Regions from separate parts of the Pseudomonas sp. TE12508 genome, predicted to be linked through region 1. Evidence: predicted binding sites of a transcription regulator. Region 1 holds the regulator's gene; each other region holds the start of a gene.
What was found. Region 1 encodes sigma-54, which starts transcription at its own class of promoters, with help from an activator protein. Its sites were predicted from a motif close to ANTGGCATNNANNTTGCTNT; they were not measured.
Positions count from the first base shown of each region.

Region 2: ACZ9IM_RS22980 (pilin) is a predicted target of sigma-54. The motif match lies at 4,402-4,421, and genes of this name have one in related genera.
Region 3: glnA (glutamate--ammonia ligase) is a predicted target of sigma-54. The motif match lies at 4,294-4,313, and genes of this name have one in related genera.

Region 1 covers NZ_JBWCCN010000005.1:125,518-135,945, forward strand. The annotation lists gene mlaD (outer membrane lipid asymmetry maintenance protein MlaD) at 1-240, opposite strand, end outside; gene mlaE (lipid asymmetry maintenance ABC transporter permease subunit MlaE) at 240-1,037, opposite strand; gene ACZ9IM_RS08525 (ATP-binding cassette domain-containing protein) at 1,037-1,846, opposite strand; gene ACZ9IM_RS08530 (KpsF/GutQ family sugar-phosphate isomerase) at 2,124-3,098, shown strand; gene ACZ9IM_RS08535 (KdsC family phosphatase) at 3,098-3,622, shown strand; gene lptC (LPS export ABC transporter periplasmic protein LptC) at 3,630-4,202, shown strand; gene lptA (lipopolysaccharide transport periplasmic protein LptA) at 4,189-4,737, shown strand; gene lptB (LPS export ABC transporter ATP-binding protein) at 4,737-5,462, shown strand; gene ACZ9IM_RS08555 (RNA polymerase factor sigma-54) at 5,648-7,141, shown strand; gene hpf (ribosome hibernation-promoting factor, HPF/YfiA family) at 7,221-7,529, shown strand; gene ptsN (PTS IIA-like nitrogen regulatory protein PtsN) at 7,542-8,006, shown strand; gene rapZ (RNase adapter RapZ) at 8,009-8,866, shown strand; gene ACZ9IM_RS08575 (HPr family phosphocarrier protein) at 8,882-9,154, shown strand; gene ACZ9IM_RS08580 (ZIP family metal transporter) at 9,259-10,152, opposite strand; gene ACZ9IM_RS08585 (superoxide dismutase) at 10,402-10,428, opposite strand, start outside.
Region 2 covers NZ_JBWCCN010000017.1:139,910-150,337, reverse strand. The annotation lists gene ACZ9IM_RS22995 (DUF748 domain-containing protein) at 1-2,759, shown strand, start outside; gene ACZ9IM_RS22990 (DUF2845 domain-containing protein) at 2,759-3,055, shown strand; gene ACZ9IM_RS22985 (BON domain-containing protein) at 3,260-3,616, opposite strand; gene ACZ9IM_RS22980 (pilin) at 3,933-4,355, opposite strand; gene pilB (type IV-A pilus assembly ATPase PilB) at 4,582-6,282, shown strand; gene ACZ9IM_RS22970 (type II secretion system F family protein) at 6,285-7,502, shown strand; gene ACZ9IM_RS22965 (prepilin peptidase) at 7,504-8,376, shown strand; gene coaE (dephospho-CoA kinase) at 8,373-8,996, shown strand; gene yacG (DNA gyrase inhibitor YacG) at 8,993-9,193, shown strand; gene ACZ9IM_RS22950 (hypothetical protein) at 9,203-9,418, opposite strand; gene ACZ9IM_RS22945 (energy-coupling factor ABC transporter permease) at 9,482-10,171, opposite strand.
Region 3 covers NZ_JBWCCN010000001.1:226,379-236,806, reverse strand. The annotation lists gene ACZ9IM_RS01045 (YkgJ family cysteine cluster protein) at 22-459, shown strand; gene typA (translational GTPase TypA) at 665-2,485, opposite strand; gene thiI (tRNA uracil 4-sulfurtransferase ThiI) at 2,625-4,079, opposite strand; gene glnA (glutamate--ammonia ligase) at 4,410-5,816, shown strand; gene ACZ9IM_RS01025 (chorismate mutase) at 5,952-6,500, shown strand; gene ACZ9IM_RS01020 (DUF4124 domain-containing protein) at 6,602-7,117, shown strand; gene ACZ9IM_RS01015 (DUF4124 domain-containing protein) at 7,114-7,713, shown strand; gene glnL (nitrogen regulation protein NR(II)) at 8,133-9,218, shown strand; gene ntrC (nitrogen regulation protein NR(I)) at 9,215-10,428, shown strand, end outside.

The sequences.
Region 1 (10,428 bases):
ACCGGTGAAGCTGTCGCGATCCAGATCGATTGCGGTGACTTTGCCGATGGTGACACCGGCCATGGTCACTTTAGCTCTGACCGTCAAACCGGCGATATTGTCGAAATACGCATAAAGTTTATAAGTATCGGTGCTCGCCGTCGGAGCCAGGCCACTGACCCGCAGCGCAAGCAACAGCAAAGCCAGGATGCCAGCCAGCAAGAAAAGGCCGACACCGATTTCCAGGGTGCGGTTTTGCATCAGAAATCTCCAAACATCAAGGCGGTCAAGATAAAGTCCAGGCCAAGTACAGCCAAAGAGGCATACACCACGGTCTTGGTAGTGGCACGACTGATCCCCTCGGAAGTGGGCTCGCAGTCATAGCCTTGGAATACGGCGATCCAGGTCACGACGAAGGCAAAAACGATGCTTTTGATAATACCGTTGAGCACATCGTCGACAAACGTCACGCTGTTCTGCATGTTCGACCAGTAGGAGCCTTCATAGACACCCAGCCAGTCGACGGCCACCCACGAACCGCCCCAGATACCCACCACGCTGAAAATCGTCGTCAGCACCGGCAAGGAAATGAAACCGGCCCACAGGCGCGGGGCAATGATGTACTTGAGCGGGTCGACCCCGATCATTTCCAGGCTGGACAATTGCTCGGTGGACTTCATGTTGCCGATTTCGGCGGTCAGCGCCGACCCAGCGCGCCCGGCGAACAGCAAGGCCGTGACCACCGGCCCCAGTTCACGCAGCAGCGTCAACGCGACCATCTGCCCGACGGCCTGTTCCGAACCGTAGCTGGACAGAATATTGAACCCCTGCAGGGCTAGCACCATGCCGATGAACACCCCGGAGACCACGATGATCACCAGGGACATCACGCCCACCGAATGCAGTTGCTTGACCAGCAAGCCGAAACCGCCGCCGATGCCGCCACGACCGAGCAAGGCATGGAACAGGAACAACGCCGAACGCCCGAACACCGCCATCACATCGATGCCGGCATGACCGAAACGGCGCACCCTTTCTATTAGTGTGATCTTGCGCATCAACGCTTCCCCAGAAGATCTGCGCGGTAATCCGGCGCTGGAAAGTGGTATGCGACCGGGCCGTCGGGTTCGCCAGTCAAGAATTGACGAATACGTGGCTCATCCGATTTCATCAGATCCTTGGGCGTGCCTTGCCCCAACACTTGCCCGTCGCCCACCACGATGAGGTGGTCGGCGATGCTCGCGGTCTCGGCCAGGTCGTGGGAAACCACAATGCTGGTGATGTTCAGCGCATCGTTGAGCAGGCGGATCAAGCGCACCAGCACGCCCATGGCGATCGGGTCCTGGCCGACGAAAGGCTCGTCGTACATCAGGATTCGCGGATCGAGAGCAATTGCCCGGGCCAGCGCGACGCGACGTTTCATGCCGCCGGACAATTCGTCAGGCATCAGGTCGATGGCGCCACGCAAGCCAACAGCCTGCAATTTGAGCAGGACAATGTCGCGGATCATTTCTTCCGGCAGCGCTGTATGAACACGTAGCGGAAAAGCGACGTTCTCGAACACATCAAGGTCGGTAAACAATGCACCGCTCTGAAACAGCACACCCATGTGCTTGCGCGCATCGAACAGATCGTTGCGCGACAGTGTTGGCAGGTTCTGGCCATTGACCCAGACTTCGCCGCTGGTGGGGCGCAATTGTGCGCCGATCAGCCGCAACAGCGTGGTCTTGCCACACCCGGAAGGTCCCATGATGCCGGTAACCTTGCCGCGCGGGATGCGGATATCGATGTTATTGAAAATGCTGCGCGTACCGCGCTTGAAGGTCAGTCCCTTCAGCTCGACCGCGTAGGCGTTATCGGCACTCATCTAAACTCCTTGCGATGCAGCCTCTCACTCGGACGCCTGGCTTTCTGGCGAAAGCACATACCTCCCCGGGCAGGCCGAACTGGCGGCGAACTATATCACTGCAAAGCTCAAGCGCCCAAGGCCCAAGCCGGGCATGTTCAGCAACATGACTGCCCGAAATCATCCATTTAGAGAGGATTCGGTAACAAGGAATGACAAACCGCGACGAACTAGCGTGAGGGTTTTGATCATTACCGCTATAATCGCCGCCTTTTCATCAGGCTATTCGATTTCCGACATGAACCAATCCAGCGACCTGATTCAATCCGCACAACGCACCATCCGTTTGGAACTGGAAGCCGTACAAGGCTTGCTACCCCATATCAATGCGGATTTCGTACGTGCGTGCGAGATGATTCTGGCCAGCAAAGGCCGCGTAGTCGTGGTCGGCATGGGCAAATCGGGGCACATCGGCAACAAGATTGCCGCCACCCTGGCCAGCACCGGCACCACAGCGTTCTTCGTGCATCCGGCCGAGGCCAGCCATGGCGACATGGGCATGATCACCCGTGATGACATCATTCTGGCGCTGTCGAACTCCGGCTCCACCAACGAGATCGTCACCTTGCTGCCGCTGATCAAACGCCAGGGCATTCAAATGATCAGCCTGACCGGCAACCCCGAGTCGCCGCTGGCCAAGGCGGCGGAAGTCAACCTCAATGTAAGCGTCGAACACGAAGCCTGCCCGCTGAATCTGGCACCTACCTCGTCGACCACCGCGGCACTGGTCATGGGTGATGCTCTCGCCGTTGCCTTGCTTGAAGCTCGCGGCTTTACCGCCGAAGATTTCGCCTTTTCCCACCCGGGCGGCGCCCTTGGCCGCCGCTTGTTGCTGAAAGTGGAAAACGTCATGCATGCCGGCACCGAATTGCCGCAAGTGATGTGCGGTACGCTGCTCAAGGATGCCTTGATGGAAATGACCCGTAAGGGATTGGGCATGACCGTTGTACTGAGTACGGATGGAAAACTCGCCGGGATCTTCACCGACGGCGACCTGCGTCGCACGCTGGACCGCACCATCGATATCCACAGCACGACCATTGATGAAGTGATGACCGCCCACGGCAAGACCGCCCGCGCCGAGATGCTCGCCGCCGAGGCCCTGAAAATCATGGAAGACCACAAGATCAACGCACTGGTAGTGGTCGACAGCGAAGACCGTCCGGTCGGCGCCTTGAACATGCACGATTTGCTGCGTGCGGGAGTAATGTAATGAGCACGGACCTGCTGCAACGCGGCAAACAGATCAAACTGGCGGTGTTCGACGTCGATGGTGTGCTGACCGACGGGCGCCTGTACTTCCTCGAAGACGGTAGCGAATTCAAGACGTTCAACACCCTCGACGGCCAAGGCATCAAGATGTTGATGGCCGCCGGCGTGCAGACCGCTATCATCAGCGGCCGCAAGACCCCGGTGGTTGAACGGCGCGCGAAGAACCTCGGCATTCCGCACCTCTACCAGGGTCGCGAAGACAAACTGGTGGTGCTCGACGAACTTCTTGGCCAGCTCAACCTGAGCTATGAACAAGTGGCCTACCTGGGCGACGACCTGCCGGACCTGCCGGTGATTCGCCGCGTAGGCCTTGGCATGGCGGTGGCCAGCGCCGCCAGTTTCGTGCGCGAACACGCCCACGGCATCACCCAGGCCCGCGGTGGCGAGGGGGCCGCTCGCGAATTCTGCGAATTGATCCTGCGCGCCCAGGGCCGCCTCGATGCGGCCAACGCCGCGTACCTGTGAGCCCATCATGCTGAGCAAGAAAATTCGTAACATCCTGGTGTTCGGTTGCATCGCCGCGATTTTTGCAGCGGTCGGCTACTGGAACATCAGCCCTGAGCGTTTCCTCGACAAGCCGGTGGTGAAGGTCGATGAAACCGCGATCGACTATTACGCCATCAACGCCCACAGCGTGCAGTACCTGCCCGACGGCAAACTGCAATACGAGATGACGTCGGACAAGGTCGAACACGTCAAAGCGAGCGAGGTGACGTTGCTGACCAATCCGGACCTGAACATGTTCCGTGGCACCGAATTCCCCTGGCACGTCCAGAGCGAGCGCGGCGAAGTCAACCCGGACGGCACTCAGGTCGAGCTGATTGACTCGGTACGTATCACGCGTTTCGACGAAAAAAACCGCAAAACCCTGATTACCACCACCCGTATGACAGTGTTCCCGCAGCAGCAATATGCGCAGACCGATCAACCCGTTAGAATCGACGGCGCCGGCGGTGTATCGACAGGCAACGGAATGAAAGCGTACTTGAAAGAAAGCAGGATACACCTGCTATCGAACGTAAGAGGACAGTATGAGGCTCGTTAAAACCCTCCCTATTTTGCTCAGTCTGGGCGCAGCACTGGGAAGCGTGAGCGCCTGGGCTCTGCCGAACGATCAAGAGCAGCCTATCCGCATTCAGGCCGACGATGCCCAACTGGACGACAAGAACGGCGTTGCCACCTATAAGGGCGATGTAATCATCACCCAAGGCTCGATGAAGGTCACCGGCAATACCGTGACCATCACCCGCACCCCGGCCGGCGACATCGACGTGGTAACTTCGGTGGGCAACCTCGCCTACTTCGAGCAACTGCAAACGGCGGGCGATACCAAGCCGGTCCAGGGCTACGGCGTAACTATCCAGTACCACGCCTCGCAAAACCGCGTAGTGCTGATCGATCGCGCCAAGGTCATCGATAAGGACAACAACGTCACCCAAGGCGAGAAAATCGTCTACGACACGGTCAAAAAGCTTGCGAGCGCCGGTCGCGCCACGGGTAACAAGGTCACCGAGGCACGCCCTCGCATCGACATGGTGATCCAGCCGAAGAAGAAAACCGACGAGCAAAAGGCCCAGTAATGGCAACTCTGAAAGCTCAGCATCTGGCCAAGAGCTACAAGAGCCGTCAGGTCGTGCGCGACGTCAGCCTGTCCATCGACAGCGGTCAGATCGTCGGCCTGCTTGGCCCTAACGGCGCCGGTAAAACCACCTGTTTCTATATGATTGTCGGCCTGGTACAGGCCGATCAAGGCCGCGTACTGATCGACGACCTGGACGTCAGCCACCAGCCGATGCACGGTCGTGCGAAGGCGGGCATCGGCTATCTTCCGCAAGAAGCGTCGATCTTCCGCAAACTGTCGGTGGCCGACAACATCATGGCCATCCTCGAGACCCGTAAGGAGCTCGATCAGGCCGGTCGTCGCCAAGAGCTGGAAAGCCTGCTGCAGGAATTTCACATCCATCACATCCGCGACAATCTCGGCATGAGCCTGTCCGGTGGTGAACGCCGCCGTGTGGAAATTGCCCGGGCACTGGCTACAAACCCGAAATTCATCCTCCTCGACGAACCCTTCGCCGGCGTGGACCCGATTTCGGTGGGCGACATCAAGCAGATCATCCATCACCTCAAGGCTAAAGGCATTGGCGTGTTGATCACGGACCACAACGTTCGTGAGACCCTGGATATCTGCGAAACCGCCTACATCGTCAACGATGGCCAACTGATTGCTGAAGGTGACTCCGCCACCATCCTCGCCAATGAACTGGTCAAGGAAGTGTATCTGGGCCACGAGTTCCGCCTGTAAGCACCTGAGGTGCCCGGGTCGCCGAGGGAGCGCTCGCTTCAATAAAAAATCAATAACTTTTTATTGTTACAGCGCTCTAGGCAAACACTTCAGTTTCGGGCATATAATTTGCTTATGTTTGGCGCTTCGGCGCCCTGTAGTGGATGGCGCATGTGCGCCGGCGAATAAGGTGTTAAGCCCCTGCCATGAAACCATCGCTAGTCTTGAGAATGGGCCAGCAGCTGACGATGACACCGCAGCTGCAACAGGCCATCCGCCTGCTCCAATTGTCGACCCTGGACCTGCAACAGGAAATCCAGGAGGCTCTGGAGTCCAATCCGATGCTCGAACGCCAGGAAGAAGGCGACGACTTCGATAACGCCGACCCCTTGGCCGATAGCGCCGAACAGAAACCCAACGCCGACATTCAGGAACCCTCCTACCAGGAAACCGCCCCGACGGTGGACAACCTTGAGGAAGGCGACTGGAACGAGCGCATCCCCAACGAATTGCCCGTCGACACAGCCTGGGAGGATGTCTACCAGACCAGCGCCAGCAGCCTGCCGAGCAACGATGACGACGAGTGGGATTTCACCACCCGCACATCGGTCGGTGAAAGCCTGCAAAGCCATTTGCTCTGGCAACTGAACCTGGCACCGATGTCCGACACCGATCGCCTGATCGCCGTGACCTTGATCGACTGCATCAACAATCAGGGCTACCTGGACGAAACCCTCGAGGAAATCCTCGAAGCGTTCGACCCGGAGCTGGACATCGAACTGGACGAAATCGAAGCCGTCCTGCACCGCATCCAGCAATTCGAACCCGCTGGCATCGGCGCCCGCAACCTCGGTGAATGCCTGCTACTGCAACTGCGCCAGTTGTCCGCCAAGACCCCTTGGCTGGCCGAAGCCAAGCGCCTGGTCACCGATTACATCGACCTGCTCGGCAGCCGCGATTACAGCCAGCTGATGCGCCGCATGAAGCTCAAGGAAGATGAGCTGCGCCAGGTCATCGAATTGGTCCAGAGCCTCAATCCACGCCCGGGCTCACAAATCGAGTCCACCGAAGCCGAATACGTCGTTCCCGACGTGATCGTGCGCAAGGACAACGAGCGCTGGCTGGTGGAGCTGAACCAGGAATCGGTGCCACGCCTGCGGGTCAATGCCCAATATGCCGGTTTCGTGCGCCGCGCCGATACCAGCGCTGACAACACCTTCATGCGTAATCAGCTGCAGGAGGCTCGCTGGTTCATCAAGAGCCTGCAAAGCCGCAATGAAACCCTGATGAAAGTCGCCACCCAGATCGTCGAGCATCAACGCGGCTTTCTCGAATACGGTGACGAAGCCATGAAGCCGTTGGTGCTGCATGACATTGCCGAAGCAGTCGGCATGCATGAATCGACGATTTCACGGGTGACCACGCAAAAATTCATGCATACCCCACGGGGCATCTATGAACTGAAATACTTTTTTTCCAGCCACGTCAGTACCTCTGAAGGCGGTGAATGCTCGTCCACGGCGATCCGCGCGATCATCAAAAAACTGGTTGCCGCGGAAAATCAGAAAAAGCCGTTGAGTGACAGCAAGATCGCTGGTTTACTGGAGGCACAAGGCATTCAGGTAGCCCGTCGCACCGTCGCCAAGTACCGCGAATCCCTGGGGATCGCGCCTTCCAGCGAACGGAAGCGGTTGATGTAGCCGCCGGGCTCGCCACAGCGTTCCAGTGGCAGGCATTTCTGCCTGCCGCTTTATGCACTGGCAACGAAGGAGAAGCTGTATGCAAGTCAACATCAGTGGACACCAACTGGAAGTGACCGAACCCCTGCGCACCTACATCGGCGAAAAACTCGACCGATTAGAGAGGCATTTCGACAAGATCACTAATGTGCAAGTCACGATGAACGTCGAAAAACTGCTGCAGAAGATCGAAGCCACGCTGCATATTCCCGGCGGAGAAGTGGTCGCCAATGCCGAGCATACGGACATGTATGCCGCCATCGACCTGCTGACCGACAAGCTGGATCGCCAACTTAAAAAGCATAAGGAAAAGACCCAGAGCCTCCTCCAGGGCGCGACCGGTCGTTAACACCCCCAATCCATGATCCGACTAGAAACCATCCTGACCCCCGGCCGTTCCCAAGTGAACGCGCCGGGTGGCAGTAAAAAGAAAGCCCTCGAGCAAATTGCCAACCTTATCCACCGCGAAGTACCGGATCTGGAAATGCAGGACGTCTTCGAGGCCTTGATTGCCCGTGAGAAACTCGGTTCTACCGGTTTCGGCAACGGCATCGCCATCCCCCACTGCCGGCTCAAAGGCTGCACCTCGCCAATCAGTGCGCTGCTGCACCTGGAAGCCCCTATCGATTTCGATGCCATCGACGGTGCCCCGGTTGACCTGCTGTTTGTGCTGCTGGTCCCGGAAGCCGCCACCGATGCACACCTGGAATTGCTGCGCCAGATTGCCAGCATGCTGGATCGCAAGGAAGTGCGTGAAAAACTGCGCAGCGCCCCGAGCAACCAAGCCTTGTATCAGGTTGTCCTGGACGAGCAGAACGGTCACTAATCATGCGCCTGATCATCGTCAGTGGCCGCTCCGGCTCAGGTAAAAGTACCGCCCTCGATGTGCTCGAGGACAACGGCTACTACTGCATCGACAACCTGCCTGCCGGCTTGCTGCCGGAACTGGCCGAACGCGCGCTGATTCACACCGAACTGGCACAACCGCTGGTGGCCGTGTCCATCGATGCACGCAACTTGCCAAGCCACCTGTCACGGTTCCCCGAATTGCTGGAGGAGGTCCGCAGCCGGCATATCCAGTGCGATGTGCTGTATCTGGACGCTGACGAAGAAACCTTGCTCAAGCGCTTTTCGGAAACTCGCCGTCGTCACCCGTTGAGCAGCGCCAATCGTTCGCTGGCGGAGGCGATCCAGGATGAAACCAATCTGCTGGGGCCTATCGCCGATCTGGCTGACCTCAAGGTCAACACCACCAATCTGAACCTGTATCAGCTACGCGATACCATCAAGCTGCGCCTGCTGAATCAGCCGGAGCCCGGCACTGCGTTCCTGGTGGAATCTTTCGGGTTCAAGCGTGGCATGCCGGTGGACGCCGATCTGGTGTTCGACGTGCGCTGCCTGCCCAACCCTTACTGGAAGCCGGAGCTACGGGCACAGTCCGGGCTCGATCAACCGGTGGCCGAGTACCTGGCGGCACAGCCGGACGTAGAAGAGATGTTCCAGGACATTTCCTCATACTTGCTCAAGTGGCTACCCCGCTTTGCCGCCAGCAATCGCGCCTATGTCACCATTGCCATTGGCTGCACTGGCGGGCATCACCGCTCTGTCTACCTGACCGAACGTCTGGGTCAGGTCCTGCAAAAAACCCTGAAGAACGTCCAGGTCCGCCACCGCGACCTCAGCTAAAGGATTCACATCGCGATGCCTGCTCTGGAAATCGAAATCATCAACAAGCTGGGCCTGCATGCCCGCGCGTCTGCAAAATTCGTTGGGGTAGCGGGTCAGTATCCTTGCCAGATCAGGGTTGGCCGTACACCGGAATCAATGATCGACGGCAAAAGCATCATGGCCATGATGATGCTGGCCGCTGGCAAAGGCACCACAATTCACCTGAATACCGAAGGCGAGCAGGAACAGGAAGCGCTGGATGCATTGGTGGCACTGATCAACAACTTCTTCGACGAAGGCGAATAAACAGCAAAAGATCGCAGCCTCGTTTCACTCGACAGCTCCTACGGCATCCGATCCTTGTAGGAGCTGTCGAGTGAAACGAGGCTGCGATCTTTTGATCCTGTTTTTCAAGTCAACGCTGTATCCATCACCATCATCAGACAAAACCCGATCAGCAGCCCAAGGCTGGCCAGTTTGTCGTGACCATGGCGGCGCGATTCGGGGATGACTTCGTGAGTCACCACCAGCAACATCGCACCAGCCGCCAGTGCCAGCCCCAAAGGCAACAGCAGTTCGGCCAGGCTCACCAGCCAGGCGCATAACAATGCAAAGACCGGCTCGACCAACCCTGATGCAGCACCGATCAGGAACGCCTTGACCCGCGACATCCCTGCTCCGGCCAACACCAACGCAATGACCAGTCCTTCCGGCACATCCTGCAAGGCGATGCCCATGGCCAGGCTGTCGGCGTCAGGCATGCCACCGCCCGCCGAAACGCCAACCGCCATGCCTTCGGGGATGTTGTGGGCGATGATGGCAAACACAAACAACCAGATCCGCGGTGGAATCACCGATCGCTTCAGTGTCCCCACGAGCATTTCGGGCGTAGCGCCAGACACCCTGCGATCCACCAGAAACAACCCGAATGCGCCCAGAAGGATGCCGAAGCTGATCAGGCCGCTGGCCGCCCAAGGCGTCAGCCCGAGGTTTTCTGCCGCGGCAATGCCCGGCACGATCAGCGAAAACGCCGTCGCGGCGAGCATCACCCCGGCTCCGAAACCGAGCAATATGTCGCTGACAGCCTGAGGTATCTGCCGAATCACCAGCACCGGCACCGCGCCCAAAGCCGTACCCAAGGCACAAATCGCCCCGCCTTGCAGGGCGCGCTGCAGTTTCGGTTCGAGGTCCAGCCAGCTCAGCCCTTGGGCAGCCAATAACGTCATACCCGCCAGCAGTAACAGCGATCCCAGTGCGTAACGAAACATTCGTCCACTTCCGACCGCCAGTGTTTCAGTGCCCATAGTCAGCCCTGGATTGTTTTATAGAGACTTAGGGGGGCGCTCTCAACTAGTTCCCCCTCCGCGTTGTCGCCTTAAAGCGGGCCAGGCAAGGCGCAGGCCGCTGGGAATGGTTGTTCCCTTTCCAAGGCCTGCTGTTGTGCAGGGCTGCGTTGCTCGAAGCTTATTTGGAATGACCAAACCACGCTTCTCGCGCCTTGCCCTGCACAACAGCAGACCCGGCGCGGAGGGGAAACTAGTTGAGAACGCCCCCTAAACCAGCGCAGCCTGATAACGCGC
Region 2 (10,428 bases), on a different contig from region 1:
TTTGGGGCCTGGTCATCGGCGAGCCGGGCAAAGAGCAAGTGGGCTTCGAACGTCTGTACGCCAACCTGCAGATCGATAGCCTCTGGACCAAGGCGCTGCACTTGTCCGATATCGAACTGGACAAACCCAAGACCGAAATCCTTTTCGGCAAAGACGGCAAACTCAACCTGCTCGGCCTGTTCAAAATCCCCGCCAGCGAACCGACCCCGGTCGATCCGGACGCCAAACCATTCCCTCTGCGCGTGGAGCGAATCAAACTGGCCGGCGGCTCCTTACATTTCGAGGATGCACGGCCCAGCGAACCCATCGAGTTCCTCTATGACAAACTCGATTTCGAACTGAAAAACCTCAGCACCCTGCCTGAAGACAGCGCCGACATGACGTTGGTCGCCATCGGCCCGGCAGGTGGACAGATCGACTGGACCGGTAATTTCAGCCTGATCCCGATCGCCTCCGAAGGTAAGCTGAAAATCACCGACGGCAAGATGAAATCCTTCTGGCCCTATGTGCGCGATGCTGTGCCACTTGCACTCGAAGATGGCGTCATCAGCCTCAGCACCGACTACAAACTCAACCTGGCCAAGGAAACCGAACTGCTGCTAAGTAACGTTGCCGTCAGTGTCGCGCCTTTCGCCATCAAGACGCCGGACGGTCGACCGCTGGCGAAGCTCGAGCGGCTGGACATCAGCGAAACCACCGTAGACCTGGCCAAACAGCAAGTGGTGGTCGGCAAGATACGTAGCAAAAAACTGGAAACCTGGGCCGCCCTCGAAGCCGACGGGCAACTCGACTGGCAAAAACTGTTCGCCAGTCAGCCGTCCAAAGCGGCCAACAAAGCCAATGCCGAGCCAGCCAGCGCGCCGGCAGTGGCCGATTCGCCGAAGCCTGAACCGACCGCGCCGAGCAAGCCTTGGCAGGTGCTGCTCAAAGACGTGCAGCTACGCGATTATCAGGTGCACCTGGCCGACCGCAAGGCACAACCGGCGGTGGCGCTGGAGCTGGGTCCGCTAAACCTGGACCTGCAAAATTTCGATAGCCTCAATGGCTCACCTTTCAACCTCAAGCTCGACTCCGGCGTGGGCAAGCAAGGCAAGATCACCGCGGACGGCGTGGTCAATCTGGCCCCGATCAGCGCCAAACTGAACGTGCAGACGAAGGACATCGACCTGCGCGTCGCCCAGTCCTACATCAACCCGTTCATTCGTCTCGAATTGCGCAGCGGAATGCTGGGCAGTGATCTGGCGGTCGACCTGAAAAGCACCGAACCGCTGGCGTTCAGCGTCACAGGCAAAGCCCAGGTCGATCAACTGCATACCCTCGACACTCTGAAAACCCGCGACTTCCTCAAGTGGCAACAGTTGGTGCTCGAAGGCCTTAACTATCAGCATGGCGACAGCCTGTCGATCGACAAGGTCAACTTGTTCCAGCCTTATGCACGCTTCATGATCAACGATGATCGCACCACCAACGTCGATGACCTGTTGATCCCGCAACCGGCCGACGCCGGCGCCACAACCACCGCTGCGGCCAAACCGGCAGCCGGAAAAGAAAAACCGCTGGGCATCCACATTGGCGGCATTGCCATCAATGACGGTTCGGCAAACTTCGCCGACTTCAGCCTGACCCCGAACTTCGCCACCGCCGTTCAACAGCTCAACGGGAAGATTGGCACCATCGACAGCCGCCAGGCAAAACCGGCCAGCGTCGACATCAAAGGCAAGGTCGACCGCTATGCACCGGTGACCATCAAGGGTTCGGTCAATCCGTTCGACCCGATGGCCAGCCTGGACATCGCCACCAGTTTCAAACGGGTGGAATTGACCACTTTGACGCCCTACTCCGGCAAGTTCGCCGGTTACCGTATCCGCAAGGGCCGGCTCAATCTCGACCTGCATTACAAGATCACCAACGGCCAGCTCCTGGCCGAAAACAAAGTGGTGGTCGAGCAGTTGCAACTGGGTGAAAAGGTCGACAGCCCGGACGCGGTGAGCCTGCCACTGAAACTGGCGATTGCCTTGCTCAAGGATGTCGACGGCAAGATTTCCATCGAACTGCCGGTGAGCGGCGACCTGAACAACCCTCAGTTCAGTGTCATGCCTATTATCTGGCAGACCCTGCGCAACCTGATCGTGAAAGCCGCCGCAGCGCCATTCAAAATGATTGGCGGGCTGGTCAGCGGCGGTGGTTCGGAAGACTTGGGCAGCGTGGCATTTGCACCGGGTTCCAGTGACTTGAGCAAAGACGCCGAAGCGGCGCTGGTCAAACTGTCCCAAGCGCTCAAGGAGCGTCCGGCCCTGCGCCTGGAAATCGAAGGCACCGCCGCCAAGAGCAGCGACGGCCCGCTGATTGCCGAGCAACGCCTGGAGCGGGAATACCAGTACAACTACTACAAAATGCTCCAGCGTCGCGGTGACAAAGTACCGGCCCAAGCCTCGTTGCTGGACGTACCGGACAACGAGAAAGGCCCGCTGCTTGAAGGGATCTACCGCACACGCCTCAAGACCCAGCCGCCCGCCGAATGGAAGGATCTGGGCAAGGAAGAACGCAGCAAAAAAATGCGGGAAGACGTGATCGCGTTCTGGAGTTCCAGCGAGGTGCTGTTGCGTCAACTGGGGCAAGAACGGGCCAGCAGCATCAAGGATTATCTGGTGGACAAGGGGCAATTGGCCGATGACCGCGTGTACTTCATCGACGCCAGCCTCGGCGAGGCAGAAAGCGATGGCCGCGTTATCACGCCCATGCATCTGGATGCCGAATGATGGGCGCACATTGGCTTCTGAGCCTGTCTCTGTTGCTGGTTGCCGGCCAGGCAGCGGCGGCCGATACCTTGCGTTGCGGCAGTCAATTGATCAGCGTCGGGGACAGGTCCAGCGAAGTGCTGCAAAAATGCGGAGAGCCCGTTGCCCGCGACTTGCTGGGCTACAAGCGCAGCGCCAATCGACGGGAAGAATTTCAAGTCGAGGAATGGACCTACGGGCCCAACAGCGGGATGTACCAGTACCTGCGCTTTGAAGGAAACAGGTTGGTTCGAATCACCAGCAAGCGTGGTAATTGAATCCACCACAAACCAATGTGGGAGCGGGCTTGCTCGCTCCCACAGTTGTTTTGCGTAGCCCGCAATAGAACAGGCCCCGACACGAATGCCAGGGCCTGTAATGGCCACGTCCTTGTGGCCTTCGCATGAACTCTCAAGTAGCGGCAGACGTATGACTCGGCCCGTCTACCGCACCTTCTCCCGGTCCAGGCGAGAAGCCTTGTCTTACTCGGATTTCAGGCCGTCAGCGGACACCGCTTTGACGCCTTTGATTTTCTTGGCTATAGCCACGGCGGTTGTTTTCTGAGCATCTGTCAGAACGGTCATGGAAGACAGGGAAACAACGCCTTTGTTGGTTTCGACTTTGATGTCGGTGCCTGGGATGCCTTTTTCGGTGACCAGGTCTGCTTTGACTTTGGTTGTGATCCAGGTATCGGAAACATCCTCTTTCGCTTCAGTGACTTCACCGGCGGCCAGCATCATGGGTGCCTGAGTCGCCTGGGTGGTCTGTGCGAATGCAGCGTTGGCCATGGTCAGGGTCAACGCGGTAGCAGTAGCGGCAGCGATAGCGAACTTCTTCATACGAGTAACTCCTGTATTTCTGGAAAGTCTGCTGCGTGTCTTGTCAGCAGGGTTACAGGAGATAGTGCGAACGCTGTGCCAACTGTCAGATAAAAAATAAATAGTTATAAATCAATAAGTTAGATAAAAAGACAATGTCCGAAATCATGCAAAATGCATGACTGATAAATTATCTACATGCAACTTGCGGGTTTTAACGCAGGCCTAAGGCCATGAATTGTCGGGGGTTTCTTGATAATTCGAACAACAGGGGAAAAGACGAACAAAAAAATGCCCCGCGTCGTGAGAAGCAGGGCATTGGCAGGATGACAATGGATCAGCCAGCAGCGGCAGCACCCGTGCAGCCTTTAGGAGCATATTCCTGTTCAGCCGTGGTGGCGCACGTCCAACCACCAGCGAGTGTGCGTGTTAGCGTAATGGTTTTGCTGAGTACCGGTCCTGGAGCATTGAGGATCGTGCAACCGATAGTACCTGCGCCGTCAGCGGCGGTACCCGATGCTGTAATTGTGCAATTACCTGTGGTCGCCGTACCGCCGATCAGAGCGAGGGTCGGATTAGTACCTTGGTTGATAATGTCTTCGAAAGGCACTTTCAGTGCCGAGATTTCTGCAAGAGCAGCGGTCACTTTCGCCCGCGCCTGGTACTTCGAATATTGCGGCAACGCAAACGTCGCCAGAATCCCGATGATCGCCACCACGATCAGCAGCTCGATCAGAGTAAAACCTTTTTGATTTTTCATAGACAGGCTCCATGCATGAGTCGAAATCTCATGATCTGAACAAGGCACAGCACAGGTCATGCCAAGTTGCGTGCGCCCCTGCCTGCTGGGCGCGAGATCGCGGCAAAGACCTTTCCTACTCCAAGGATCCGCACTATCTGACACTTTTTGTCACCTCACCCCGGCTGGTTTGGTTCCACTGCTTGACTAGGCTATAAGTCATTCACTGTCTGCGTCCGGTATCCCAATGAATGACATCGCCCTTAGCGGTCTGGCCAAGCAATTGGTACTGGCCGAACTGATCACTGACCAAAGTGCGCAACAGGCGTATCAACAAGCCCAACGCAATCGAATTTCGCTGGTCAGCTATCTGGTGCAAAACAAACTGCTGAAAAGCTGGCAGGTCGCCGAGGTGGCCTCGGAGCATTTCGGCATGGCCCTGCTGGACCTCAACTGCCTGGACAAGGACACTCAACCCCGAGGGCTGGTCAGTGAGAAGCTGATCCGCCAGCACCACGCCCTGCCCCTCTGGCGGCGTGGTAACAAGCTGTTCGTGGGGATTTCCGATCCGACCAATCACCAGGCCATCAACGACATCCAGTTCAGCACCGGGCTGAGCACCGAAGCCATTCTGGTGGAGGAAGACAAGCTCAGCGACGCCATCGAAAAATTCTTCGACAACCACTCCACCGGCCTGGAAGACATGGCCGATGTCGACCTCGACGGGGTGGACATCGAGTCGGTCGATGAGCAGAAACAGGACGCCCTCGGAGGGCAAGATGCCGATGATGCCCCCGTGGTGCGCTTCGTCCACAAGATGTTGCTCGACGCGATCAAGAGCGGTTCTTCCGACCTGCATTTCGAGCCCTATGAAAAAATCTACCGCGTGCGCATGCGCACCGATGGCATGCTGCGGGAGGTCGCCAGGCCGCCGACGCAACTGGCCAACCGCATTGCCTCGCGGCTGAAGATCATGGCCAGTCTCGACATCTCCGAGCGGCGCAAACCCCAGGACGGGCGAATCAAGATGCGGCTGTCCAAAAGCAAGTCCATCGACTTCCGGGTCAACACACTGCCGACCTTGTGGGGCGAGAAAGTGGTAATCCGGATCCTCGACCCGTCCAGTGCCCAAATGGGCATCGATGCCCTCGGCTACGAGCCCGACCAGAAAGACCTGTACATGGCCGCGCTCAAGCAGCCACAGGGAATGATCCTGGTGACCGGCCCCACAGGCTCGGGCAAGACCGTGTCGCTCTATACCGGGCTGAACATCCTCAACACCGTCGACATCAATATTTCCACTGCCGAAGACCCGGTAGAAATCAACATCGAAGGCATCAACCAGGTCAACGTCAATCCCAGGCAGGGACTGGATTTCGCCCAGGCGCTGCGCTCGTTTCTGCGTCAGGACCCGGACGTGATCATGGTCGGCGAAATCCGCGACCTCGAAACCGCTGAAATCGCCATCAAGGCTGCCCAGACCGGGCACATGGTGCTTTCCACCCTGCACACCAACAGCGCCGCGCAAACCCTGACCCGCCTGCACAACATGGGAATTCAGGGGTTCAACATCGCGACCTCGGTCAGCCTGATCATCGCCCAGCGCCTGGCGCGCAAATTGTGCAGTCATTGCAAAAAACCCATCGAGATTCCCCGCGAGGCGTTGCTCAAAGAAGGCTTTCCCGAGGAACGCATCGGCTCATTCACGATCTATGAACCGGTCGGTTGCGATCAGTGCAACAGCGGTTACAAAGGGCGGGTAGGGATTTATGAAGTGGTAAAGAACACCCCAGAACTGCAACGGCTGATCATGGCCGAAGGCAATTCACTGGAAATCGACATCCAGATGCGTAAGGACGGCTTCAACGACCTGCGTACTTCGGGCCTGCTCAAGGCCATGCAAGGCATCACCAGCCTTGAAGAAATCAACCGGGTCACCAAGGACTGAACATGGCGGTCAAAGCAGCGAAAATCAGCGTATATGCCTGGGAAGGCACAGACAAAAAAGGCACAAAAATGACCGGCGAATTGACCGGCCAGAATCCCGCGCTGATCAAGGCCCAGTTACGCAAGCAAGGCATCAACCCGGGCAAGGTGCGGAAAAAAACCGCGTCCATTTTCAATGCCGGCAAACGCATCAAGGCCCTGGACATTGCCCTGTTTACCCGGCAGATGGCGACCATGATGAAAGCCGGCGTACCGTTGCTGCAATCGTTCGACATTATCGGCGAGGGCTTCGATAACCCGAACATGCGCAAACTGGTGGACGAGGTAAAACAGGAAGTCGCGGCCGGTAACAGCTTCGCCGCGGCCCTGCGCAAAAAGCCCCAGTATTTCGATGAGCTGTACTGCAATCTGGTGGATGCCGGCGAGCAGGCCGGTGCTCTGGATACCCTGCTGGAACGGGTGGCGACCTACAAGGAAAAGAGCGAAAGCCTCAAGGCCAAGATCAAGAAGGCCATGACCTACCCGCTGGCGGTGGTGTTCGTCGCGATCATTGTGACCGGGATTCTGCTGGTCAAGGTAGTGCCGCAGTTCGAGTCGGTGTTCTCGGGGTTCGGCGCCGAACTGCCGGCATTCACCGTGATGGTCATCGGCTTGTCGGAGTTCCTGCAGGCCTGGTGGTGGATGGTGCTCGGCCTGTTGGGTGCGCTGGTTTTCGGCATCCGCCATGCCTTTAAAAAGTCCCCCGGCTTTCGGGACCGAATGGACACCTGGCTGCTGAAACTGCCGTTGGTTGGCGCGCTCATGTACAAGTCCGCCGTGGCCCGTTACGCCCGCACCTTGTCGACGACGTTCGCCGCCGGCGTGCCACTGGTCGAAGCCCTGGATTCAGTGGCAGGCGCAACCGGCAACATCGTGTTCAAGCGAGCGGTATTACGCATCAGGCAGGATGTTTCCACCGGCATGCAGCTGAATTTTGCGATGCGCACCTCCGGTATATTTCCGAACATGGCGATCCAGATGACGGCCATTGGCGAAGAGTCTGGCGCACTGGATGACATGCTCGACAAGGTCGCGAGCTTCTATGAGGACGAGGTGGATAACATGGTCGATAACCTGACCAGTCTGATGGAGCCTTTCATCATGGTGGTGCTGGGGGTTATCGTCGGCGGCCTGGTGGTTGCAATGTACCTGCCCATCTTCCAACTTGGCTCAGCGATCTGATATGTCCTTGAACGAATTTCTGAGTCACAACTCACTGGCCTTCGTGATCACCACATGGGTGATCGGTTTGCTGATCGGCAGTTTTCTCAACGTGGTGGTCTGGCGCCTGCCGAAAATGCTTGAGCGTGAATGGCGCTTGCAAGCCCATGACGTCCTGGATTTGCCACCCGAAGCCCCCGGCCCGGCTTACAACCTGATATTGCCTCACTCCGAGTGCCCCGACTGTGGCCATCGGATTCGAGCGTGGGAAAACATTCCCGTGCTCAGTTATCTGTTTTTACGCGGGCGATGCTCGAACTGCGCGACGCCGATCAGCAAACGTTACCCGCTGACCGAACTGGCCTGCGGCGTGCTGTCAGCGTTCGTCGCCTGGCATTTCGGTTTCGGCTGGCAGGCCTGCATGGTGCTGGTCCTGAGCTGGGGCCTGTTGGCGATGAGCCTGATCGACGCCGAACACCAGCTGTTGCCGGATGTGCTGGTGCTGCCGTTGATATGGCTGGGATTGATCGTCAACAGTTTCGGGCTCTTCGTGTCACTGCATGACGCGCTCTGGGGTGCGGTGGCCGGCTACATGGCGTTGTGGACGGTGTTCTGGCTATTCAAGCTGATCACCGGCAAGGACGGCATCGGCTACGGTGACTTCAAGCTCTTGGCGATGCTCGGCGCCTGGGGCGGCTGGCAGATCCTGCCACTGACCATCCTGCTGTCATCGCTGCTGGGCGCCATCATCGGGGTGATTTTGCTGCGCCTGCGGGATGCGCAAACCTCGACTCCGCTGCCCTTTGGCCCCTATCTGGCGATTGCCGGCTGGATTGCCTTGCTCTGGGGTGGTCAAATAACCGGCTTCTATTGGCAGTTTGTCGGTTTGAAATGAATACCCCTGTGGAAAAACCCTGGATTCTCGGCCTGACCGGCGGCATCGGCAGCGGCAAAAGCGCGGCCGCCCAGCACTTCATCGATCTGGGCGTGCACGTGGTGGACGCCGATCATGCGGCTCGCTGGGTGGTAGAACCCGGTCGCCCGGCACTGGCGAAGATCGCCGAGCACTTTGGCCCCGGCGTGCTGCAAGCCGACGGCCAACTGGATCGCGCGGCGCTGCGCAAGCTGATCTTCGAAGTGCCGGATGAACGCCGCTGGCTCGAAGCGCTGCTGCATCCGCTGATCGCCGAAGAAATCACCCACCATCTGGCCAAGGCACAATCGCCTTACGCGATTCTGGTTTCGCCGCTGCTGATCGAGTCCGGGCAGTACGCCATGACCCAACGGGTTTTGGTGATCGATGCCCCGGAACAGTTACAGATCGAACGCACCCTGCAGCGTGACCAGACCAGCGAACAGCAGGTCCAGGCGATCCTCAAGGCCCAGTCCAGCCGACAGGACCGCGTGAGCCATGCCGACGATGTGGTGGTCAACGACCGCGACCTCGCCTGGCTGCACAGCGAGGTCGAACGCCTGCATCACTTTTACCTTACTTTGCGTGGAGGCCAGTCATGAGCCAAACCCCAACCGTCGATTGCCCAACCTGCGGCGCCCCTGTCGAATGGAGCCCCGAAAGCAAGTTCCGGCCATTCTGTTCGGACCGTTGCAAACTGATCGACCTGGGCGCCTGGGCGTCGGAAGAACACAAGATCCCGGTGCCTCCCGATGCCGAGGACGAGATGTTCAGCGGCGACTTCGACCCGCGCCACTGATCCCGCCCCTCAGGGCCGCATAAAGCCATAGTCCTGGCCCTCGTCGAGGTTCTCGGCGAGAAACCGCAACTCATCGGCCAGGTCTTCCATATTGCGTACCGCCTTGCTCTGCTGCACCACCGCACTGAGCAAGGCGCGCAGGCTCAATCCCGGATCGAAGCCCACCTCTTGCGCCACATCCAGACTCTGACGCAACTCCTGCCGGGCCCACTCATACACACTCATGCCATTGCTCCTGAAGGTTTTCCAGAGCATGGATTCGGCAACGCTTTTTGGATTTGATGTGGATCAAGATTTGGGATCGTCGTCCTTCCAGGGCGCTGAAAGGTAGCGCGTGCGATTGAACGTCTCCAGCCATTCGGGACAGAACACCACCAATGCGCTGACCACCATGCCGTTGATAAACGCTTCCGGGAAAATCAGTAGCCACAGGTAGCCGACAAAATCTGTCAGCCAGTACGGCATGGCGAAACGTTCGTCATACCACAGCAGCGTGAGCGCCAGAGTCAGGCACAGCAGGGCCGACAACGCAGCGGCAAAAAAACCGGAACAGAAGATGTACACAAAGGGGTTACGCGGCTGCGCGCGCTCCACCAGGATGGCGCAGCACTCGGTGACCAGCACCGGCAGTAGAATCAGCAGCGCGCCGTTGACCCCCATGGCCGCCATGTCCTGCCGTCCGAGCAGCACCAATCCTGCTTGCGCGACCAACCCGCCGACAATCGCCAACGGCCAATCCAGCAGTAACGTCACCGCCGTCATGCCGATGAAGTGATAGGACACGCCGGTATCAAAGTCCCGTCGCACCAGCCAGAGCATGAACAGCGCGAACACCGTGCCGAACAATAGATGCTGGCGGCGACTGTCGCTGAACAGTTCGACCCAGGGTGCTCGCGCAATGGCCCAGATCAGCACCGGTGCATAGATCAGCCACCCCACCGTCAGGGTTTCGGAGGACAGTAACTCGGCACCGATCATGGCTGGGCACACTCCCTTGTCTTGCCGAAAGAGAACAGGCCCTCAGTCTACCGCCCTTCGACTTTGCTCTGGAGGGGTGTTTTAGGATTGGGGGGCGTATCCGTTTCTGCGGTAATGGCGGCTCTTTTCTGATCGTGTACATATCCGTTTCTGCGGTAATGGCTGCTTATGGTCGCCATTACCGCAGAAACGGATATGTACCCGATAAAAAAGAACCAGCGATTGTTACGTTTCCTGTAAGGCTGAATCAGACCCAG
Region 3 (10,428 bases), on a different contig from region 1:
TGCACACGCTGGTAACAACCGATGATGAAGCCCAACCTGATCGCCGCCGCGGAGATCGATCGCCTCGATACCTGGGCAAAATACTCTGCCCCAATGTGCGGTTCCTGCGTGTCCAGCTGCTGCACCTTGCCGGTCGAGGTCAAGATCAAGGATTTGATCCGTATCGGCATCGTCGACGAATTCGAGCGTGGCGATCCGCCGAAGAACATCGCCAAGCGTTTGCAGAAGGAAGGTATCGTCGAGCGCTATAACCAGAAGTCCGAGATCTTCACCCTTCAGCGCATGAGCAACAACGATTGCCTGTACCTGGATCGCAAGAGCCGTCTGTGCACTATTTATGATAAGCGCCCGGATACCTGCCGCAATCACCCGAAGATCGGACCGCGGCCGGGGTATTGCGCGTACAAACCAAAAGAAGTGGTGCGCGAGAACAATCCGCGGACGCTGGACAAGTTTTAAACAATCGTTGCGTTCTTACCATGATCATTCCCACGCTCCGCGTGGGAATGCAGCCCGGGACGCTCCGCGTCCCAAAGCGGACGCAGAGCGTCCATTGAGGCATTCCCACGCAGAGCGTGGGAACGATCATCAAACCCCAGACAAACAAAAACGCCCCCGACCTTGCGGTCGGGGGCGTTTTTTTAAGCGTTAACTAAGTCGAAACTCAGTTACCAGCTTTCTTGGCAGCGCGGGTACGCTCGCTTTCGCCCAGGATCTTCTTACGAAGACGGATGGACTTAGGAGTGACTTCGCACAGTTCGTCTTCTTGCACGAACTCAAGAGCTTGTTCCAGGGTGAAACGGATAGGCGGAACCAGAGCGATGGTTTCGTCTTTACCCGAAGCACGCATGTTGTCGAGCTTCTTGCCTTTGGTTGGGTTGACGCCCAGGTCGTTGTCGCGGCTGTTGATACCGACGATTTGACCTTCGTACACGTCTTCACCGTGACCCAGGAACAGTTTGCCGCGAGCTTGCAGGGTTTCCAGCGAGTAAGTCAGCGCCTTACCGGTAGCAACCGAAACCAGCACGCCGTTCTGACGGCCGGACATGTCGCCGGACTTCATCACGTCGTAACGGTCGAAGATCGAGGTCAGGATGCCTGCACCGGAGGTCAGGGTCAGGAACTCGTTACGGAAACCGATCAAGCCACGAGCCGGGATGTTGTACTCAAGGCGCACACGGCCCTTGCCATCCGGAACCATGTTGGTCAGGTCGCCTTTACGGATACCGATCTGTTCCATGATCGAACCTTGCGATTCTTCCGGCAGGTCGATGGTCACGTTTTCGTACGGTTCGTGCTTGACGCCGTCAACCATGCGGATGATCACTTCCGGACGACCAACACCCATTTCGAAGCCTTCGCGACGCATGGTTTCGATCAGTACCGAGAGGTGCAGCTCACCACGGCCGGAGACTTTGAACTTGTCGGCGGTGTCGCCTTCTTCAACGCGCAGAGCAACGTTGTAGAGCAGTTCCTTGTCCAGACGTTCCTTGATGTTACGGCTGGTGACGAACTTGCCTTCTTTACCGCAGAAAGGCGAGTCGTTTACCTGGAAGGTCATGGAAACGGTTGGCTCGTCAACGGTCAGCGGCTTCATCGCTTCGACGTTCAGTGGGTCGCACAGAGTGTCGGAGATGAACAGCTGGTCGAAGCCGCTGATGCAGACGATGTCGCCGGCAGCTGCTTCTTCAACGTCGATGCGGTGCAGGCCGTGGTGACCCATCAGCTTCAGGATACGACCGTTACGCTTCTTGCCGTCGGCGTCGATAGCAACAACCGGAGTGTTCGGCTTGATGCGACCACGAGCGATACGGCCAACGCCGATAACACCCAGGAAGCTGTTGTAGTCCAGAGCGGAGATTTGCATCTGGAACGGACCGTCACGGTCGACTTTCGGCGCAGGTACGTTGTCGACGATCGACTGGTACAGCGGAGTCATGTCTTCAGCCATGTCGGTGTGTTCCAGACCGGCAATGCCGTTCAGGGCCGAGGCGTAGACGACTTTGAAGTCCAGCTGTTCTTCGGTAGCACCGAGGTTGTCGAACAGGTCGAAGATCTGATCCAGAACCCAGTCCGGACGCGCGCCTGGACGGTCAACCTTGTTGATGACCACGATTGGACGCAGGCCGGCTTCGAAAGCCTTCTTGGTCACGAAACGGGTTTGCGGCATAGGGCCGTCTTGAGCGTCAACCAGCAGCAGAACGGAGTCAACCATCGACATTACGCGTTCAACTTCGCCGCCGAAGTCGGCGTGGCCCGGGGTGTCCACGATGTTGATGTGGTAGCCGTTCCAGTTGATGGCGGTGTTTTTCGCCAGAATGGTAATACCGCGCTCTTTCTCCTGGTCGTTGGAGTCCATCACGCGCTCGTCGTTGAGCTCGTTGCGCTCCAGGGTGCCGGATTGACGCAAGAGTTTGTCTACCAGGGTGGTTTTACCATGGTCAACGTGAGCAATGATGGCGATGTTGCGTAGATTTTCGATCACTTGTGTATCTCGATCAGAGGATTCGGTGTGCTGACAAGTCTTGGCAGCGATTTACAGTAGAGTCCGGCAAAGCCGTTACAGCTTGACGGCGGCGTCGGGGGGCCGGTGACGCAGGCCACAGGCAAACAGCCCCGGGCACTTAGCTCGGTCGATAAACGCGCACATTGGCATGCCCCTCACTGAGCAAATGGTGGGCATGCAGGCGACTCATCACGCCTTTGTCGCAATACAGCAGGTACTGGCGAGTAGGGTCCAGTTCCTTGAAACGAGCGTTCAATGCATAAAACGGCATCGTCTGCACCTCAATGCCAGCGAGTTCCAGCGGCTCGTCTTCAGCGGCATCCGGGTGACGGATGTCGATGATGATCTGGCCCGCCAGAGCTTCGCTGACTTCTTCGATCTGCAAATCCTGGCCCAATTCGTCGATTACGCGATCGATCGGCACCAGTTTGGCGTTCTCGAGCGCACGCTCAAGTACCGCCATGTCGAATTCTTTCTCTTCATGCTCCACGCGCGGACGCTTGGCGTGGGTCTTTGGGTTCACCGAGATGACCCCGCAGTATTCCGGCATGTGCTTGGCGAAATCGGCAGTACCGATTTCGTTGGCCAGGTCGATGATGTCCTGCTTGTGACTGGCGATCAGCGGGCGCAAGACCAGCTTGTCGGTCACGCAGTCGATCACGGACAGGTTCGGCAACGTCTGGCTCGATACCTGGGAAATCGCTTCGCCGGTGACCAGCGCTTCGATCTCCAGCCGATCGGCAATACGGGAAGCAGCGCGCAACATCATACGCTTCAAAACTACACCCATATGACTGTTATCGACTTTCCCGAGAATTTCTCCCAGTACTTCCTCGAACGGCACACTGACAAATAACACGCGTTGGGAGCTGCCGTACTTCTTCCAGATGAAGTGCGCGACTTCCATGACGCCCAGTTCGTGGGCTCGCCCGCCCAGATTGAAGAAGCAGAAATGGCTCATCAGCCCGCGGCGCATGATCTGGTAGGCGGCGACGGTGGAATCGAAGCCACCGGACATCAGTACAAGCGTCTGTTCCAGGGCACCCAGCGGATAACCGCCGATGCTGTTGTGCTGGCTGTGGATCACGAACAACCGTTTGTCGCGAATTTCGATGCGAACTTCGATTTCAGGCTCTTTGAGCGAGATTCCGGCGGCGCCGCACTGACGACGCAGTTGGCTGCCGACGTATTTCTCGACGTCCATGGAGCTGAATTCGTGCTTGCCGGCACGCTTGCAGCGCACCGAAAAAATCTTCCCGGCCAGGGCGTCACCAAAATGCTGTTTGCACTTGGCGACGATGTCGTCGAAGTCGCCCAACGGGTATTCATCGACCTGCAGGAAATGCGCGATACCCGGCATGCAGCTCAGGCGCTCGGTCATCTCCTTCAGGGCTTTCGGCTCGCTGACGCGGGTTTCCAACTCGAGATTGTCCCACACACCGTTGACCACCACAGCCGGGTCCAGATCGCGGAGCACGGTACGGATGTTTTTGGCCAACTGGCGGATGAAACGCATCCGTACCGGGCGGCTCTTGATGGTGATCTCGGGGAAGACTTTTACGATTAGTTTCATGAAAACAGCGCGCGCTGGGCCAGCCGAAAAAGGGGGGCGCGGATTATAGCGGAAATTGCTCAAGGTTTAACCAGTTAATGTGCAGAAGGTTTTGCGCGCACCAAAACAGGTCATTTATGGAATTCGACGCTACATTACAGGGCGAGGTTTGGCGCTTTTCGAGGCTTTGCACCTTTATAAGCGTGATATTGGGGCAAAAAACCCATGGTGGGGCACTGGCATGCAATTTGCTCCCTTGTGAGGCAGGTTGCCTTGGCAGAGTATTCGCGCCGGCATCACCCACATTCTAAGGGCATCCACTACTAAGCCCGAAGCCACCCGGAGGACACTATGTCGAAGTCGGTTCAACTCATCAAAGATCATGACGTCAAGTGGATTGATCTGCGCTTCACGGACACCAAAGGCACTCAGCACCACGTGACCATGCCGGCTCGCGATGGGCTGGATGAAGCTTTCTTCGAAGAAGGCAAAATGTTCGACGGTTCCTCCATCGCTGGCTGGAAAGGCATCGAAGCCTCCGACATGATTCTGATGCCGGACGACAGCACTGCCGTTCTCGACCCGTTCACCGAAGAGCCAACCCTGATCCTGGTTTGCGACGTGATCGAGCCTTCGACCATGCAAGGCTACGACCGTGACCCACGTGCGATCGCCAAGCGTGCCGAGGAATACCTGAAGTCGACCGGTATCGGTGACACCGTATTCGTGGGTCCAGAGCCTGAATTCTTCATCTTCGACGAAGTGAAGTTCAAGTCCGACATCTCCGGTTCGATGTTCAAAATCTTCTCCGAACAAGGTTCGTGGATGTCCGACCAGGACGTGGAAGGCGGCAACAAAGGCCACCGTCCAGGCGTCAAAGGCGGCTACTTCCCTGTTCCGCCGTTCGACCACGACCACGAAATCCGTACCTCCATGTGCAACGCCATGGAAGAAATGGGCCTGGTCATCGAAGTTCACCACCACGAAGTGGCGACTGCCGGTCAGAACGAAATCGGCGTGAAGTTCAACACCCTGGTTGCCAAGGCTGACGAAGTTCAAACCCTGAAGTACTGCGTACACAACGTTGCTGATGCATACGGCCGCACCGCGACCTTCATGCCTAAGCCTCTGTACGGCGACAACGGTTCGGGTATGCACGTTCACCTGTCCATCGCCAAAGATGGCAAGAACACCTTCGCTGGCGAAGGCTATGCCGGCCTGTCCGATACCGCTCTGTACTTCATCGGCGGCATCATCAAGCACGGTAAGGCTCTGAACGGCTTCACCAACCCGTCGACCAACTCCTACAAGCGTCTGGTCCCAGGTTTCGAAGCGCCAGTGATGCTGGCTTACTCGGCTCGCAACCGTTCGGCTTCGATCCGTATTCCTTACGTGTCCAGCCCTCGCGCTCGCCGTATCGAAGCTCGCTTCCCGGATCCGGCAGCTAACCCGTACCTGGGCTTCGCTGCACTGTTGATGGCTGGCCTGGACGGCATCCAGAACAAGATCCACCCTGGCGACGCAGCTGACAAAAACCTGTACGACCTGCCGCCTGAAGAGGCGAAAGAGATCCCACAAGTTTGCGGCAGCCTGAAAGAAGCCCTGGAAGAGCTGGACAAAGGTCGTGCGTTCCTGACCAAAGGCGGCGTTTTCAGCGACGATTTCATCGACGCTTACATCGCCCTGAAAAGCGAAGAAGAAATCAAGGTTCGTACCTTCGTACACCCACTGGAATATGAGCTGTACTACAGCTGCTGATCCGGTAGCGCCGCGCTACGCGGCGTGACAAAAGAGAGGCCTCCTTCGGGAGGCCTTTTTTTGTGGGCGACCGTCTGTCATCGGATACCCGGTTGCGTGCATCATGACTTTCATCCGATAAAGCCGAGATGCCCCATGCGCCTACGTCCATGCCTTGCCCTGCTCACCGCCCTGCTGGCCAACAGCGCTTTTGCCAGCCCGGCACCTGCCGCCCTCGCCCCGTTGCTTGGCACCATCGAAGAACGCCTGGCGATTGCCGATCAGGTCGCGCTGAGCAAATGGGACAGCGGCAAACCTGTCGAAGACCGGCAGCGCGAGCGCGAGGTGATTGCCGGCGCCGTCGCCCTGGCACCAGCCTATAAACTGAGCAACGAAGCCGTCGAACAGTTCTTCTCGGCACAGATCGAGGCCAACAAACTGGTGCAATACGCGCACCTGTCTGACTGGCATGCCCAAGGCAAGGCGCCCAATGATCCTCGCCCCGATCTCATCGGGCAGATCCGCCCACAACTTGACCGGTTACAAAAACGCCTGCTGCAACAACTGGCCGATTTCAGCCCTTATCGCAACGACCCGCAGTGCCCGTCCTGGCTGGCCAAGGCCAATAAAACCGGCGCCCACGCGCCATTGCGCGAGCTTGCCCAGGTACGCGCCACCGCCGAGTTGTGCAGCGCCAACCGCTGAGCCGACCTGCCGATGTGCGCTGAAGTGCTCTATGCTCAGCGCTTAGTCGCCATGAACGGAACAGGGCCGGACACTTGCCCAACGGCCAATGGAAGCCTGCAATGCGCTCATTGTTGTTATGCCTGCTTGTGCTGATCGCCCTGCCCGCCGCCGCGCAGATCTACAAGTACACCGACGCCAACGGCAACACTGCGTACAGCAATCAACCGCCCGATGGCGTAAAGGCTCACCCCGTGGAGCTGCCACCGCTCAACAGCGTCGAGCGTCAACCTCCGAGCGAGCCTGTAGCGCCTGCGCAAGCCAGTAGCCGCGAACAGCCCAACAGCGCCTATCAGGTGCTGGAGCTGACCGGCTTGCCCACCGAAGAAGCCTTGCGCGCCAATAACGGCACGTTCACGGTCAGCGTATTGATCCAGCCGCGCCTGCAAGGCTCTCATCGGTTGCGGCTGTTACTGGACGATCAACCCTACGGCCAACCGAGCAACGTCCCGATCCTGCAACTGGTGAACATCGACCGTGGCGAACACCGCCTCGCGGTTCAGGTGATCGATGGGCAAAACGTGGTGCAGCAGAGCCCCACCGTGACCTTCACCGTACAACGGGTGCATAAGCCTTGAGGTGCTGGCTGTTGGTCGCATGCCTGATCAGCCTGCCAGCAATGGCCGAGGTTTTCACCTACATCGACGCCCAGGGCAATCGGGTCTTCACCGATCAGCCAGGCACCCGTAATGCCAAGCGTGTACCACTGGCGACCAGCAATCGGATGTCGGCCAACCCGAGCAGCACCGCGCCAATGACGGCCACGAAAGCCAAACCACTGTTTCATTACGACATGCTTCGTGTGCTGGTGCCGGACCCGGATGCCACGATCCGTAGCACTGCCGGTGAATTGATCGTCAGCGTTACCAGCGAACCCGGCCTGCAACAGGGCCATCGCTATCGCCTGCTGCTGGATGGCCAACCCACCGCCGAGCCCGGCCCGAGCCCGGTGTTCGCCCTGAGCAACATTGACCGCGGCAGCCATAACCTGTCGGTGGAAATCCTCGACGAACAGGGCCGCACCGTCGAACGCACGGCCAATCAACCCTTCCACATGCAGCGCATTTCCCTCGCGCAGAAACGTCAGGTCAAACCCTGCGTCCTTACCGACTACGGCCAACGGCCGGAATGCCCCCTCAAAGACAAACCCGAAGAAGAAAAGAGCTTCTTTTAGCGCTAACGCCGGCCAGTTAAGACATAGAACCTGTGGGAGCGTGGCTTGCCCGCGAAGAACGATGACGCGTAATACCTGAAAAACCGCGGTGCATTCTTCGCGGGCAAGCCTCTCCCCCACAGAATTCTCGTCGCTCAAATTTCTTCGCCACAGTTCTGCAGCTTGGCCCGGGCTCTTCTGCTTCTTTTACTTCGTTCAGGTTTGCGCACTATATTGGTGCAATAGAGTGCACAGTACTCACACCCCAACCCATTTTGGTTCGAAAGTACTCGCAAAAGCTGGCAGAACGCCACGCAAATGAGCGTCAAACGCCTGTTTCAGGCTCTAAACGCTTCTTTTCGGAGCCTTGGTTTGGTTTTTGCATTTTCCTCGTATCGGCGCGTTATTCATGCGCATGCCCTGCTCCAAAAGAGGTCCTGATGACCATTAGCGACGCACTACACCGCTTGCTACTCGACAACCTGACCACCGCAACCATTCTGCTCGACGCCGAACTGCGCCTTGAGTACATGAACCCGGCGGCGGAGATGCTGCTGGCCATCAGCGGCCAGCGTAGCCATGGGCAGTTCATCAGTGAGTTGTTCACCGAATCCACCGAAGCGCTGAACTCCCTGCGCCAGGCAGTCGAGCAGGCGCACCCGTTCACCAAGCGCGAAGCGATGCTCACCGCCCTCACCGGCCAGACCCTGACCGTCGACTACGCCGTGACACCGATCCTGAGCAATGGCAATACGCTGCTGTTGCTGGAGGTTCACCCGCGTGACCGCTTGTTGCGGATCACCAAGGAAGAGGCGCAGCTGTCGAAGCAGGAGACCAGCAAGATGCTGGTACGCGGCCTCGCCCATGAAATCAAAAACCCGCTCGGCGGGATTCGTGGCGCGGCTCAATTGCTCGCCCGTGAATTGCCGGAAGAGAGCCTGCGCGATTACACCAACGTCATCATTGAAGAAGCCGATCGCCTGCGCAATCTGGTGGATCGCATGCTCGGCTCCAACAAACTGCCGTCACTGGCCATGTGCAATGTCCATGAAGTGCTGGAACGCGTAGGTCAGCTGGTAGAGGCCGAAAGTCAGGGATGCATCACTTTGGTGCGTGACTACGACCCAAGCATTCCGGATGTGTTGATCGATCGCGAACAGATGATTCAGGCCGTCCTGAACATCGTGCGAAACGCGATGCAGGCTATCAGCAGCCAGAACGAGCTGCGCCTTGGCCGCATCAGCTTGCGTACCCGCGCCATGCGCCAGTTCACCATCGGCCACGTGCGCCACCGCCTGGTGACCAAGATCGAAATCATCGACAACGGCCCGGGGATCCCCGCCGAGCTGCAGGAAACCATCTTTTTTCCCATGGTCAGCGGTCGCCCGGACGGTACCGGGCTGGGCCTGGCCATTACCCAGAACATCATCAGCCAGCACCAGGGCCTGATCGAATGTGAAAGCCATCCAGGCCACACCACGTTCTCGATCTTTCTGCCACTGGAACAAGGAGCCACATCGACATGAGCCGTAGTGAAACCGTGTGGATCGTCGATGACGACCGTTCTATCCGTTGGGTCCTGGAAAAAGCCTTGCAGCAGGAAGGCATGACCACGCAAAGCTTCGACAGCGCCGACGGCGTGATGAGCCGCCTGGCGCGCCAGCAGCCGGACGTGATCATCTCCGACATTCGCATGCCGGGTGCCAGCGGTCTGGACCTTCTGGCGCGGATTCGCGAACAACACCCTCGGCTGCCGGTCATCATCATGACCGCTCACTCCGATCTGGACAGCGCTGTCGCGTCCTATCAGGGCGGCGCGTTTGAATACCTGCCCAAGCCGTTCGATGTCGACGAAGCGGTGTCGCTGGTCAAACGCGCGAACCAGCACGCTCAGGAACAGCAAGGCCTGGAAGTCCCGGTCGCCCTGACCCGTACGCCAGAAATCATCGGCGAAGCGCCGGCGATGCAGGAAGTGTTTCGCGCCATCGGGCGCTTGAGTCACTCCAACATCACCGTGCTGATCAATGGCGAATCCGGTACCGGTAAAGAACTGGTGGCCCACGCCCTGCACCGTCACAGCCCACGGGCGGCCTCGCCGTTCATTGCGCTGAACATGGCGGCGATCCCCAAGGATCTGATGGAGTCCGAGCTGTTCGGCCATGAAAAAGGCGCCTTTACCGGCGCGGCCAACTTGCGTCGCGGGCGTTTTGAACAGGCTGACGGCGGCACGCTGTTCCTCGATGAAATCGGCGACATGCCAGCGGACACTCAGACGCGCTTGCTGCGGGTATTGGCGGACGGCGAGTTCTACCGTGTCGGCGGTCATGTGCCGGTGAAGGTCGACGTGCGCATCATCGCCGCGACTCACCAGAATCTGGAAACCCTGGTGCATGCCGGAAAATTCCGTGAGGACTTGTTCCACCGCCTCAACGTAATCCGCATCCACATTCCACGACTGTCGGACCGTCGCGAAGACATCCCGACCCTGGCCAAGCACTTCCTCAGCCGCGCCGCGCAAGAACTGGCGGTGGAACCGAAGCTGCTGAAAAGCGAAACCGAGGAATACCTGAAGAATCTGCCGTGGCCAGGCAACGTGCGTCAGCTGGAGAACACCTGCCGCTGGATCACGGTGATGGCTTCGGGTCGCGAAGTGCACATCAGCGATCTGCCGCCAGAGCTGCTGAGCCTGCCGCAGGATTCGGCACCGGTGACCAATTGGGAGCAAGCACTGCGTCA